One region of the Achromobacter sp. 1L-A-4-B-C2 genome, then DNA from elsewhere that is predicted to be linked to it. Evidence: predicted binding sites of a transcription regulator. Region 1 holds the regulator's gene; each other region holds the start of a gene.
The links. The regulator LexA, encoded in region 1, represses DNA repair genes until DNA is damaged. The targets are predictions, from matches to a motif close to ACTGTATNNNNATACAGT.

Region 1 (4,200 bases):
CCCGCCGGCTCTGTTGGACCGTATGGAAGTGATCCGCCTGTCCGGTTACACGGAAGAGGAAAAGATCCATATTGCTCGCGACCATCTGCTGCCCAAGCTGATGCAGAACAACGGCGTGAAGGACAACGAACTGACGGTCGATGACAGCGCGCTGCGCGATATCGTTCGCTATTACACCCGGGAAGCCGGGGTGCGCGCCCTTGAACGCGAAGTGGGCAAGATCTGCCGCAAGGTCATCAAGCAATTGCTGACCCAGAATGATCGCGCCAAGGCGGAAGGCAAGACCCTCGAGGTCAAGCCGGTCAACGTCACGGGCGACAATCTGAGCGACTACCTGGGCGTGCGCCGCTATACCTTCGGCATGGCCGAGAAGGAAAACCAGATTGGTCAGGTGACCGGTCTGGCCTGGACCGAGGTCGGTGGCGATCTGCTGACGATCGAAGTGGCGGACATGCCGGGTAAGGGCGTGATCCAGCGTACGGGTTCGCTTGGCGACGTGATGAAGGAATCGGTGGAAGCGGCTCGCACGGTGGTGCGGTCCCGCGCTCGCCGCCTGGGCTTTGCCGACAGCGTCTTCGAGAAGCACGACATGCACGTCCACGTGCCGGAAGGTGCGACGCCCAAGGACGGCCCGTCCGCGGGTATCGCGATCACGACGGCCATGGTTTCGGCGTTGTCGCGCATTCCGGTGCGCGCCAATGTTGCCATGACCGGTGAGATCACGCTGCGCGGCGAAGTGCTGCCTATCGGTGGCCTGAAGGAAAAGCTGCTGGCGGCCCACCGTGGCGGTATCAAGACGGTCTTGATTCCCGAGGAAAACGTCAAGGACTTGGCGGAGATCCCCGATAACGTCAAGAACCAACTTGAGATCGTGCCGGTCCGCTGGATCGACAAGGTGCTGGAATTAGCGTTGGAGCGTCTGCCGGAGCCTCTGGCCGAGGAAGAAGCCGTCAAAGACGCGCTGGTGACCAAGCCTGCCGAGCCCGGCTCGACGGACCCGGTTCTGAAGCACTGATCAGCTGGTATGGCTGGGCGCCCGAAGTATGGGCGCCCAACAAAAACCCCGCCACATGTGGCGGGGTTTTTTATGGCCATCGTTTTGGCCATCGCGGTGACTTTGGCTATGGCCGTTGCCGGGCGAACGCTACGGCAAGTCTAGGCAGACCGTGCCTGATCTACCCCCGTGCCGCGTCAGTGCAACGCGTGCGTACGGATTAAACCGACGGCGATGCCTTCCAGCGCGAACTCTTGGTCTGCTTCAACGATGATTGTTTGAAAGTCCGGATTTTCCGGCAGCAGTTCGATGTGCCCGTTGGTGCGTTGCAGGCGCTTGACCGTCACGTCGTCGCCCAAACGTGCCACGACGATCTGGCCGTTGCGCGCTTCAGAGGCCTTCTTCACCGCAAGCAAGTCACCTTCCAGAATGCCCGCGTCCCGCATGCTCATGCCGCGCACCTTCAGCAGGTAATCGGGCGCTTGGGCAAAAAGATGGGGGTCCACGCCAACCTCGCGTTCGACGTGTTCGGCCGCAAGGATGGGGCTGCCTGCCGCAACGCGCCCGACCAACGGCAGCAGCAACTGCGCTAACGAAGGTATGGCCAGGGAGGTCTGAGACTGGGAGGGCCCGTCTTTCAAGCGTATGCCGCGCGAGGCGCCGGCGGTGAGCTCGATAGCACCCTTGCGGGCTAATGCCTTAAGGTGGTCTTCTGCCGCATTCGGTGAGCGGAAACCAAGGGCCTGGGCGATTTCGGCACGCGTCGGCGGAAAGCCTGTGCGCGTGACGGTCTGCCGGATGAGGTCCAGGATTTGTTGCTGGCGGTCGGTGAGTTTGCTGGCCATGGCGATGATCCGGTATGAGCGGACTGTACATATATACAGCGCCATTCTGGGGGACGTAGCGGAAAAAAGCAAGCCGGCGGCGGGCCCGAAAGCAAAACGGAGCCGCAGGGCTCCGTTTCGTCATAACAGGGCCGCGGACGGCCCGTACAGGCAGGCGTTACAGCACGGCGGCGATGCCGGCAGCTACCTTGTCAATGTTGCCGCTGTTCAGCGCGGCCACGCAGATGCGGCCGCTGGACACCGCGTACACGCCATGCTCTTCGCGCAGGCGATCCACTTGAGCCGACGTCAGGCCCGAGTACGAGAACATGCCGCGTTGCTGCAGGACAAAGCTGAAGTCCTGCTTGGCGCCGTGTTCCTTGATCTTTTCCACCAATTGCTTGCGCATCAGGCGGATGCGGTCGCGCATGCCGGCAAGTTCTTCTTCCCACATGGCGAACAGTTCCGGCGTGTTCAGCACCGTCGACACCACCGTGCCGCCGTGGGTCGGCGGGTTGGAATAGTTGGTGCGAATGACGCGCTTGAGCTGGCTCAGGACGCGGCCCGCCGCTTCCTTGCTGCCAGCGACGATCGTCAGTGCGCCCACGCGTTCACCGTAAAGCGAGAACGACTTCGAGAACGACGAGCTGATGAACATGGTCATGTCCAGATCGGCGAACATGCGCACGACGGCGGCGTCCTCGGTCAGACCCTCGCCAAAGCCCTGGTAGGCGATGTCCAGGAACGGAACCAGGTTGTTTTCCTTCACAACCGCGGCGATCTGCTTCCATTGCTCCGGCGTGGGGTCCACACCGGTCGGATTGTGGCAGCACGCGTGCAGCACGACGACGGTCTGCGCCGGGGCTGCCTTCAAGTCCGCCAGCATGGCTTCGAAGTTCAGGCCGCGGGTGGAAGCGTCATAGTACGAATACGTGCCGACCTCAAAGCCGGCGCGCTCGAACAGCGCACGGTGGTTTTCCCAGCTGGGGTTGCTGATCAACACCTTGGACGAGGGCAGCAATTGGCGCAGGAAGTCGGCGCCGATCTTAAGCGCGCCGGTGCCGCCCAGCGCTTGGGTGGTCAACACGCGACCGGCTGCGGCCAACGCGGAATCCTTACCCAGCAACAGGGCTTGAGCGCCCTGGTTGTAGCCGGCAATGCCTTCGATGGGCAAATAGCCGCGAGCGGCGGCCGCTTCGATGCGGGCGGTTTCGGCCTTGCGAACGGCGCCCAACAGGGGGATCCGTCCCTGGTCGTCGTAGTACACGCCCACGCCCAGGTTGACTTTACCCGGACGCGTGTCCGCGTTGAATTGTTCGTTCAGACCAAGAATGGGGTCGCGCGGCGCGAGTTCGACGGAATCGAAAAGGTTGCTCATGGGACTCTGATGAGGATGGGTGGACGCAGTACGAGGTGCTGTGGATAATGGGGGGTTTACCCTGGAACAGTCTAGCATGCCAAACAGCCCAATAGACCCGAGCGGCGCGGGAGATCTGGCCCAGAATCTCGCTGGAAATGCCGTGGTACCAGTATCGGCTGACGCACCGCCCGTTGCTGGCGCGGAACCGCGCTTTGTGGAATATCCCGGTAGCCCGTTCCAACTGTTCCAGCCCTATCCTCCGGCCGGCGATCAGCCCACCGCGATCAACGGGTTGACCCAGGGTATCGAAGACGGCCTGATGTTCCAGACGCTGCTGGGCGTGACGGGCTCGGGCAAGACCTACACCATGGCGAACGTGATCGCGCGGCTGGGACGCCCTGCGCTGGTGTTGGCGCCCAACAAAACGCTTGCGGCGCAGCTATATGCCGAAATGCGGGAGTTCTTTCCGAAGAACGCGGTCGAGTATTTCGTTTCGTACTACGACTATTACCAGCCCGAGGCCTATGTCCCGACGCGCGACCTGTTCATTGAAAAGGATTCGTCCATCAATGAGCACATCGAACAAATGCGTCTATCGGCTACCAAGAGCCTGCTTGAACGCCGGGACACTATTATTGTCGGCACGGTGTCTTGCATCTACGGTATTGGTAATCCCGGCGACTACCACGCGATGGTTTTGATTCTGCGCAGCGGTGACCAGATCTCGCGGCGGGAAATCCTGGCGCGTCTGGTTGCCATGCAATACACCCGCAATGACGCCGAATTCACGCGGGGGGCGTTCCGGGTCCGTGGCGAAACCATCGACATCTTCCCGGCAGAAAGCCCCGAGCTGGCGCTGCGCCTGACGCTTTTTGATGACGAGATCGAAAGCCTGGAGTTGTTTGATCCCCTGACGGGCCGCATTCGGCAAAAGCTGCCACGGTTTACCGTGTATCCCGGGTCGCATTACGTCACCCCGCGCGATACGGTTCTGCGCGCGATTGAAACGATCAAGGTGGAAC
Region 2 (4,200 bases), on a different contig from region 1:
CTCGCGGGCGTGCTCGCGGCGCGACAGATATCCCACCGCGCGCATTTTCAGCGATGGGCCCTTGCGGGCAGGCTTGGCCGCATCCCCGGCGTTGTCACCTGCTGGCGACGTGTCAGAGGTGTCCGACGTATCCGAGGAGTCGGAAGTGTCCTGGGGACGCGATGTCCGCGATGTACGCGAAATGCCCGACATACCCGACATACCCGACGTACGTGACGGGCGGGAAGTGCGGGGCTTCAGCGCGCGCTGCTCGGAACTGCGCTGCCAGACATCTTTGTCAGCGGCGGGCTCGGCCGCCTCTTGTTCGCGCCGCGCGTCCGAACTGCGTCGCAAGCCTTGCGGCTTGGCGACGGTTTCAAACTCGTCATCCAACTTGGCGCGTAGGCGGTCGGCTGACGCGGGTGTCGATTTCCAGCTCATGCGCTTTCTGCCTTGGTCAAGGACGGACGCCGGATCGATAAAGACGCGGCGAACCCTGTCCGACGAATAATGCAAAACGGCAGGCCCGTCATGGCGCCTGCCGTATCTGACTGTGCGGCATCACCGCCCAGCCCCGCTGCGATAAGCCTGTCCGCCGTCCCTGGCGACATTGCGCCCGGGGCAGGCGGAAGGCTTATTCGGCGGTGTCTTCCGCCGTGGGCACGAATTCAGCGGCGCGGCTGACGATGCCCTGGTTCTCGCGAACTCGGTTTTCGATTTCGATCGCCATGTCGCGGTGCTCTTTCAGGTATTCGCGGACGTTGTCCTTGCCCTGGCCGATGCGGTTGCCGTTGTAGCTGTACCACGCACCCGACTTGTCCACCACATTGGCGGCCACGCCCAGGTCGATGATTTCGCCTTCGCGCGAAATACCGGCGCCGTACATGATGTCGAATTCAGCTTGCTTGAACGGCGGCGCCACCTTGTTCTTGACGACCTTGACGCGGGTTTCGTTGCCGACGACCTCGTCACCCTTCTTGATGGAGCCGATGCGGCGGATGTCCAGACGCACCGACGCGTAGAACTTCAGCGCGTTGCCGCCCGTGGTGGTTTCGGGGTTGCCGAACATGACGCCGATCTTCATGCGGATCTGGTTGATGAAGATGACCATGCAGTTGGTGCGCTTGATCGTGGCGGTCAGCTTGCGCAGCGCCTGGCTCATCAGACGGGCTTGCAGGCCCGGCAGGGAATCGCCCATTTCGCCTTCGATTTCAGCCTTGGGCACCAGCGCGGCCACCGAGTCGATGACGATCAGGTCAACCGAACCCGAACGCACCAGCGCATCGGTGATTTCCAGCGCTTGCTCGCCCGTGTCGGGCTGCGAGATCAGCAGGTCCGTCAGGTTCACGCCCAGCTTGTTGGCGTATTGGACGTCCAGCGCGTGCTCGGCGTCGACAAAGGCGCAGGTGCCACCGATCTTTTGCATTTCGGCGATGACTTGCAGCGTCAGCGTGGTCTTGCCCGACGATTCCGGGCCGTAGATTTCGACCACACGGCCGCGCGGCAGGCCGCCGACGCCCAAGGCGATGTCCAGACCCAACGACCCCGTGGAAACCACCTGGATATCGTGCGAGACCTCGTTATCGCCGTAACGCATGATCGAGCCCTTGCCGAACTGCTTTTCGATCTGCGAAAGCGCGGCGGCAAGCGCCTTGGCCTTTTCCGATGCGGCGGCCTTGGTGGTTTTGTCGTCCATGTAAAGTCCTGTCTGTGACGTATCTGGTGGTTGCGGCATGAAGGAGCACCCTTGGACCGCAGCGTTGCTGTTTTGAATCAGGTTCAGATTATTGCATCGGATTGTACTGTACAAAAAACCAGTGTGCCAGAGTTTTGCACGTATTCCCTGAGTGGGCAAGCCTGGCGCCGTATGACAGAATCGAAGCCGACCCCGGCGTTTCGTCCCTATTCCACCGCCGGGCCGCCCACAAGGCGATAGCCCCCTACCCCGGGGCAGCCGGCACGCAAAGCGCCGGCGCCACAGGGACCTTTTTGCAGCTTCCGTGCCGCCCCCATGCGCATCCTGATCGCCGAAGACGACAGCATTCTGGCCGATGGCCTATCCCGGTCATTGCGGCATAACGGTTACGCGGTAGACGCCGTGCGTGACGGGCTTGCCGCCGACTCTGCGCTGGCGGCCCAGGCGTTTGACCTGCTCATTCTGGATCTGGGCCTGCCGCAATTGGCCGGGCTGGAAGTGCTGCGCAGGCTACGCGCCCGCAACTCCGCCCTGCCCGTCCTGATCCTGACCGCCGCCGACAGCATCGAACAGCGCGTGAAAGGCCTGGACCTGGGCGCTGACGACTACATGGCCAAGCCTTTTGCGCTGTCCGAACTGGAAGCGCGCGTGCGGGCGCTGACGCGACGCGGCGCGGGCGGCGGCGCCACCATGCTCAAACATGGCCGGTTGCTGTTCGACCAGACGGGCCGCGTCGCCATCGTCGACGACCAGACGCTGGACCTCTCGGCGCGCGAAGTCAGCTTGTTGGAAATCCTGCTGACGCGCAGCGGCCGCATGGTCAGCAAGACGCAGTTGGTGGACCACCTGTGCGAATGGGGCGAAGAAGTCAGCACCAACGCCATCGAGGTCTACGTGCATCGGCTGCGCAAGAAGCTCGAACCCAGCGGCGTGAAGATCGTCACCGTGCGTGGCCTGGGCTACTGTCTGGAGCGGGACCAGGGTGCCGCGTACCTCGCCAGCTGACCCCCGGCCCGAGCCGCTGAATCAGGAAGCGCTGGATATCATGCAAGCCGGGTCCAAGGGCCCGAGCTTTGCGCCGCCGCAGCGTTCGCTGCTGGGCGAAATCCTGGACTGGATGCTGGCGCCGCTGTTCCTGCTGTGGCCCATGAGCGTCGCGATCACGTACGTGGTCGCCCAGAACATCGCCAACGTGCCGTACGACCGGGCGCTGGCCAACAACCTGCATGTGTTGACGCGGCAGGTCCATGCGCAGGACGGCCGGGCCGTGCTGAAGATGACCGACGCCGCGCGCGACGTGTTGCGCGCCGACGAAACCGACAGCGTGTTCTGGCTGGTGCTGGGCAGTCGGGGCGAATACCTGGGCGGCGATCGCGCGCTGCCGCTACCGGCCACCGTGGGCCAGCCGCGCCCGGGCGAAGTCCAATACGAAGACGACACCATGCGCGGTTTCGGCATCCGCCTGGCGTTCACGTGGGTGGACCTGAACCTGCCCAACACGCAGCCCGCGCTGCTGATCGTGGCCGAGACCGTGGAAAAGCGCACGCAACTGGCCAACGACATCATCAAGGGCGTGATCATTCCGCAGTTCGTGGTGCTGCCGATCGCGGTGCTGCTGGTGTGGTTCGGCCTGTCGCGCGGCGTGGCGCCGCTGAACGCGCTACAGCAGCGTCTGCGCGCGCGTCGGCCCGACGACCTGTCGCCCATCGACGAACGCGCGGCCCCTTCAGAAATCGCGCCGCTGGTCGCCGCCATGAACGACCTGCTGGATCGGCTGTCGGCCAACGTACAGGCGCAGCGCCGTTTCGTGGCGGACGCCGCCCACCAACTGAAGACGCCGCTTGCCGGGCTGCGCACACAGGCTGAACTGGCGCTGCGCGATGCCAGCCCCGAAGAAATGCAATCCAGCCTGCGTCAGCTGGTGACGGGGTCCGAACGCGCCACACGGCTGGTGAATCAGTTGCTGCTGCTGGCGCGCGCCGAAAACCCCAGTGCGATCGGCCTGACGCGCACCGATCTGAACGCCATCGCCTACGAGCAGGCCATGCACTGGGTGCCGCAAGCGTTGTCGCTGAGCACCGACCTGGGCTTCGAGGGCTCTGACGATCCGGTCGAGATCAACGGCAACCCGCTCCTGCTGGCCGAACTGCTCAACAACCTGGTCGACAACGCCCTGCGCTATACACCGCGCGGCGGCCACATTACCGTGCGCGTGCAGCGTCGCGGCAACCAGGCCGTGCTGGAAGTGGAAGATTCCGGCCCGGGCATTGCGCCCGACGAGCGCGAGCGCGTCTTCGACCGCTTCTATCGGGTGCTGGGCACCGCGTCCGACGGCAGCGGCCTGGGTCTGGCCATCGTGCGCGAAATCGCGCAAAAGCATCAGGCGACGGTGCTGATCGACGACCATCCCAACCCCCACTCGGACCTGCCAGGCACCCGCATCAGCGTCGTGTTCCCGCAGTACGCCGACCCGTCGGATCGGCACGAAAGCTAGCGCGGCGCGTGTCGGGCAGCCCGGCCGACAG
Region 3 (4,200 bases), on a different contig from region 1:
GTCATCAGTGTCGTGACGCGCGGCGAATGACGCCGTCCATGAATTCAAATTCTGTCTTAGGGGAATAACCTATGTCTGCTGTGATCCAACGCAGCCACCTGGATTGGCTGGAATCGGAAGCGATATTCATCATGCGCGAGGTGGCCGCCGAGAGCGCAAAGCCCGTGCTGCTGTTCTCGGGCGGCAAGGACTCCGTGGTGCTGCTGCGCCTGGCGGAAAAGGCGTTTCGCCCGGGCCGCTTTCCCTTCCCGCTAATGCACATCGACACGGGCCACAACTTCGATGAAGTCATCGCCTTTCGTGATCAGCGCGCAGCCGAATTGGGCGAGACCCTGATCGTGCGCAGCGTCGAGGACTCCATCAAGCGTGGCAGCGTGGTGCTGCGGCGCGAAACCGACTCGCGCAATGCGGCGCAGGCGGTGACGCTGCTGGAAGCCATCGAGGAATTCGGCTTTGACGCCTGCATCGGCGGGGCGCGCCGCGACGAGGAAAAGGCCCGCGCCAAGGAGCGCATCTTTTCGTTCCGCGATGAATTCGGCCAATGGGACCCCAAGGCACAGCGCCCTGAACTGTGGAACCTGTTCAACACGCGCGTGCATCGCGGCGAGAACATGCGTGTCTTCCCGATTTCGAACTGGACGGAACTGGACGTCTGGCAATACATCCAGCGCGAGAAGCTGGCGTTGCCGTCGATCTACTTCAGCCACCAGCGAGAGGTCGTCCGGCGCAAGGGCCTGCTGGTGCCGGTGACCCGCCTGACGCCGCCGCAAGACGGCGAGCAGGTCGAGCGGATGCCGGTCCGCTTTCGCACGGTGGGCGATATTTCGTGCACCTGCCCGGTGGCTTCCGACGCGGCCGACACCTACGCCATCATCGCCGAGACGGCGGTGACCGACATCACCGAGCGCGGCGCAACGCGCATGGACGACCAGACTTCCGAGGCCTCGATGGAGCGCCGCAAGAAGGAAGGCTATTTCTGAATGCACAACGCCGGCTGCGGCCGGCGGCAGGGGACGCACCATGAACGCACTGAACGATTCTTTCCTTTCCGGCGCCGGCACGGGCGTGCTGCGCTTGATCACGGCGGGCTCCGTCGACGACGGCAAATCCACACTGATCGGCCGCCTGCTGTACGACAGCAAGGGCGTATTCGCCGACCAGCTGGATGCGATCTCGCGCGCCAAGCACAAGCGCGTGGCGGGCGACGGCATCGACTTTTCCCTCTTGACCGACGGGCTCGAAGCCGAGCGCGAGCAGGGCATCACGATTGACGTGGCCTACCGGTACTTCTCTACACCCGCGCGCAAATTCATCATTGCCGATGCGCCCGGCCACGAGCAATACACGCGCAATATGGTCACGGGCGCGTCCACGGCGGACGTGGCCGTGATCCTCATCGACGCCACGCGCGCGGCCGACGGCAAGTTGCTGCCGCAGACCAAGCGGCACAGCACCATTGCGCGGCTGCTGGGTATCCGCCACATCGTGGTGGCCGTGAACAAGATGGACCTGGTCGATTGGGATCGCGCCGTGTTCAAGCGCATTCGCGATGCGTATGCCGAACTCGCCGCCAAGCTTGGCATCACCCATTTCGATGCGCTGCCGCTGTCGGCGCTGAATGGCGACAACGTCGTGACGCTGTCGCCCAAGACGCCCTGGTACGAGGGCCAGCCTTTGCTGGCGCTGCTGGAATCGTTGGACCTTGCCAGCGACGGCCGTGCCTTGCCGCTGCGCTTTCCCGTGCAGTGGGTGGCGCGGCACGGGGGTGATCAGAAAGAAGACTTTCGCGGTTACGCCGGCCGGTTGGCCAGCGGCGTGCTGCGCGCGGGCGACGCGATCACCGTGCAACCGTCGGGCGTCAGTGCGGTGGTGCGCGAAGTCCGCGTCTTTGACCGCGTGCTGGACGAGGCGGTGGCAGGCGACTCGGTCACGGTGGTGCTGGATCGCGATGTCGACGTGTCGCGCGGTGATGTCATCGTGCACACGGCGGCGCCGGCGCAAGTCACCCGCGAGTTCGAAGCCGAGCTGTGCTGGCTGGATGCGCAAGCATTGAACCCGGCGCGCAAGTATCTGTTGAAGTCGGGCACGCGGCTGACGTCGGCAAAGATTCGCGCGGTGCTCTCGCATCGCGACATCCACGAATTGCAGGAAGTCGAGAACACCGAAGGCACCTTGCAGATGAACGACATCGGTCGCGTGACGTTCACCACGCGCGAGGCGTTGGCGGTGGATCGGTACGCTGATGTGCCGACGACCGGCGCCTTCATTCTGATCGATGAAGCCACGCATCAGACGGCTGCGGCGGGCATGTTGCGCTAGGGTGGAATCGGGCCGGAAAACAACGGACTTTCGGCCCGATTTTTGATGTTGTATTTCTTCCAAACCTAATGCCGGTGCGGGTTTCCGGGCGATATCGCCTGATGAAATCGATTTGTTCAGACGCGCCTCGCGTCTTGCGGTAAAGTGGGGCTGTCTTACGGAAAGGCTTTTGGTGCTTGTCAAAACCACTGTGTTTTTGTACAGTAGTTTTTATGGCACGCACCGATCATTCTTTTCCCGCCGGTTCTGGGTCCCCGGCTGCCGCCCCCGCCGCCTTGCGCGGTCGGGGTGCGGTTACTAATGTTCGGCATCGCTTTCAGCGCGATGACCGTGTGCAGGTCGACGACGGTTGGTCCGGTTCAGGCTTGCCGGCGGATTTCGTGGAATCCGTCCCCGACTCTTTCTCCGACTCCTTTTCCGATACATTCACGGATTCCGCTTCGGGCGATTCTCCTGAAGCCGGGTCCGGCTCCGCGCACGCGCCGGTGGCTGGCGCGCGCCCTGGCGCCACGGTCATCCCCATCGTTCCTGATACGCGGCTGGCTCCGCCCGCACCCAAGACAACCGTCACGGCCGAAGAAGCGCGCAAGATGCTGTCGCGCAATGACTCGCCCGATATCCCCTTCGACGTTGCGGTAAACCCGTATCGCGGATGCGAGCACGGCTGCGTGTACTGCTATGCGCGGCCCACGCATTCGTATTTGGGCATGTCGCCCGGGCTGGACTTCGAAACCCGCCTGGTGGCCAAGGCAAACGCCGTGGATGCGCTGCGCGCCGAACTGGGGCGCCCCGGCTACAAGCCGTCGCCCATCAATATCGGTTCCGCCACTGACGCTTACCAGCCCATCGAACGCGATTGGCGGCTGACGCGCGGCATGCTGGAACTGATGCTGGAAACCCGGCATCCCGTCACCATCGTCACGAAAAACGCGCTGGTCGCCCGGGATCTCGATCTGCTTGCAGCGCTGGCTGAGCAGAATCTGGTGGTCGTCTATATCAGCATCACCACGCTGGACGCCGGCATGGCGCGCACGCTGGAGCCGCGTGCCGCAGCGCCGTGGCGGCGGCTGGAAGCCGTGCGCAGCCTTACGGATGCCGGCGTGCCGGTCGGCGTGCTGGTGGCGCCTGTCATCCCGTTCATCAATGATGAATCCATGGAACACATCCTCCAGGAATCCAAGGCGGCCGGCGCGCATTACGCCAGCTACACCGTCTTGCGCCTGCCCTGGGAGGTCAAAACCCTGTTCGAGGATTGGCTTAACGCCCATTACCCCGACCGCGCCCAGCGCGTGCTGCATCGCATAGAAGACCTGCGCAACGGTCGCCGCAATGACCCTAATTTTGGCTCGCGCATGCGTGGCACCGGCATCTGGGCAGACTTGCTGCGCCAGCGCTTCGCCGTCGCGACCCGCAAGCTGGGGCTGAACCGCCACAGGCTCGCGCTGGACTGCGATCGCTTCCAGCCGCCGCTGGCGGCGGGCGCCACGCCGTCTCTGTTTTCGGCGGGCCCGCTTGCAGGGCAGGGCACGGCCTCTTCGGCTGTGTCCGCAGCAGTGGCGTCGTCGGCCGGCTCTGCGGTGACTGTGCCCGCTACCCCTTCCTCTACCGCTTTCCTATCCCCGGTTGGCGTGCAAGCGTCTTCAGGGGTCCCCCTTTCTGACGGCCTGCCGGCAGTTTCCGGCGGCTATGGCCGCGGGGCGCGCCAGTTGCAGGCGCTGGCGGCCGGCCAGTTGTCGCTGTTCGATTGATCACGGCCGCTCGCCGTGTCGGCCGCTGCGGCGGCGTGGAATCGTTTCTTCAAGGAGTTCTCATGAACACCGCTGATTTTTCCGTTTTGTCAGATGAGCTCATCGTCTCGTTGAACCCGCTGCGCCGTGGCGC

Region 2: recA (recombinase RecA) is a predicted target of LexA. The motif match lies at 1,781-1,798, and genes of this name have one in related genera.
Region 3: AC0Z35_RS14970 (PA0069 family radical SAM protein) is a predicted target of LexA. The motif match lies at 2,507-2,524, and genes of this name have one in related genera.

What each region holds. Positions count from the first base shown of each region.
Region 1 is NZ_JBXAWP010000005.1:484,095-488,294, reverse strand. Features, by position in the region: gene lon (endopeptidase La) at 1-1,015, shown strand, start outside; gene lexA (transcriptional repressor LexA) at 1,192-1,839, opposite strand; gene AC0Z35_RS24185 (amino acid aminotransferase) at 1,997-3,196, opposite strand; gene uvrB (excinuclease ABC subunit UvrB) at 3,273-4,200, shown strand, end outside.
Region 2 is NZ_JBXAWP010000003.1:211,991-216,190, forward strand. Features, by position in the region: gene recX (recombination regulator RecX) at 1-420, opposite strand, end outside; gene recA (recombinase RecA) at 614-1,675, opposite strand; gene AC0Z35_RS14465 (response regulator transcription factor) at 1,991-2,680, shown strand; gene AC0Z35_RS14470 (sensor histidine kinase) at 2,793-4,169, shown strand.
Region 3 is NZ_JBXAWP010000003.1:312,444-316,643, reverse strand. Features, by position in the region: gene AC0Z35_RS14985 (phosphoadenylyl-sulfate reductase) at 1-30, shown strand, start outside; gene cysD (sulfate adenylyltransferase subunit CysD) at 72-980, shown strand; gene AC0Z35_RS14975 (sulfate adenylyltransferase subunit 1) at 1,021-2,319, shown strand; gene AC0Z35_RS14970 (PA0069 family radical SAM protein) at 2,532-4,067, shown strand; gene AC0Z35_RS14965 (hypothetical protein) at 4,130-4,200, shown strand, end outside.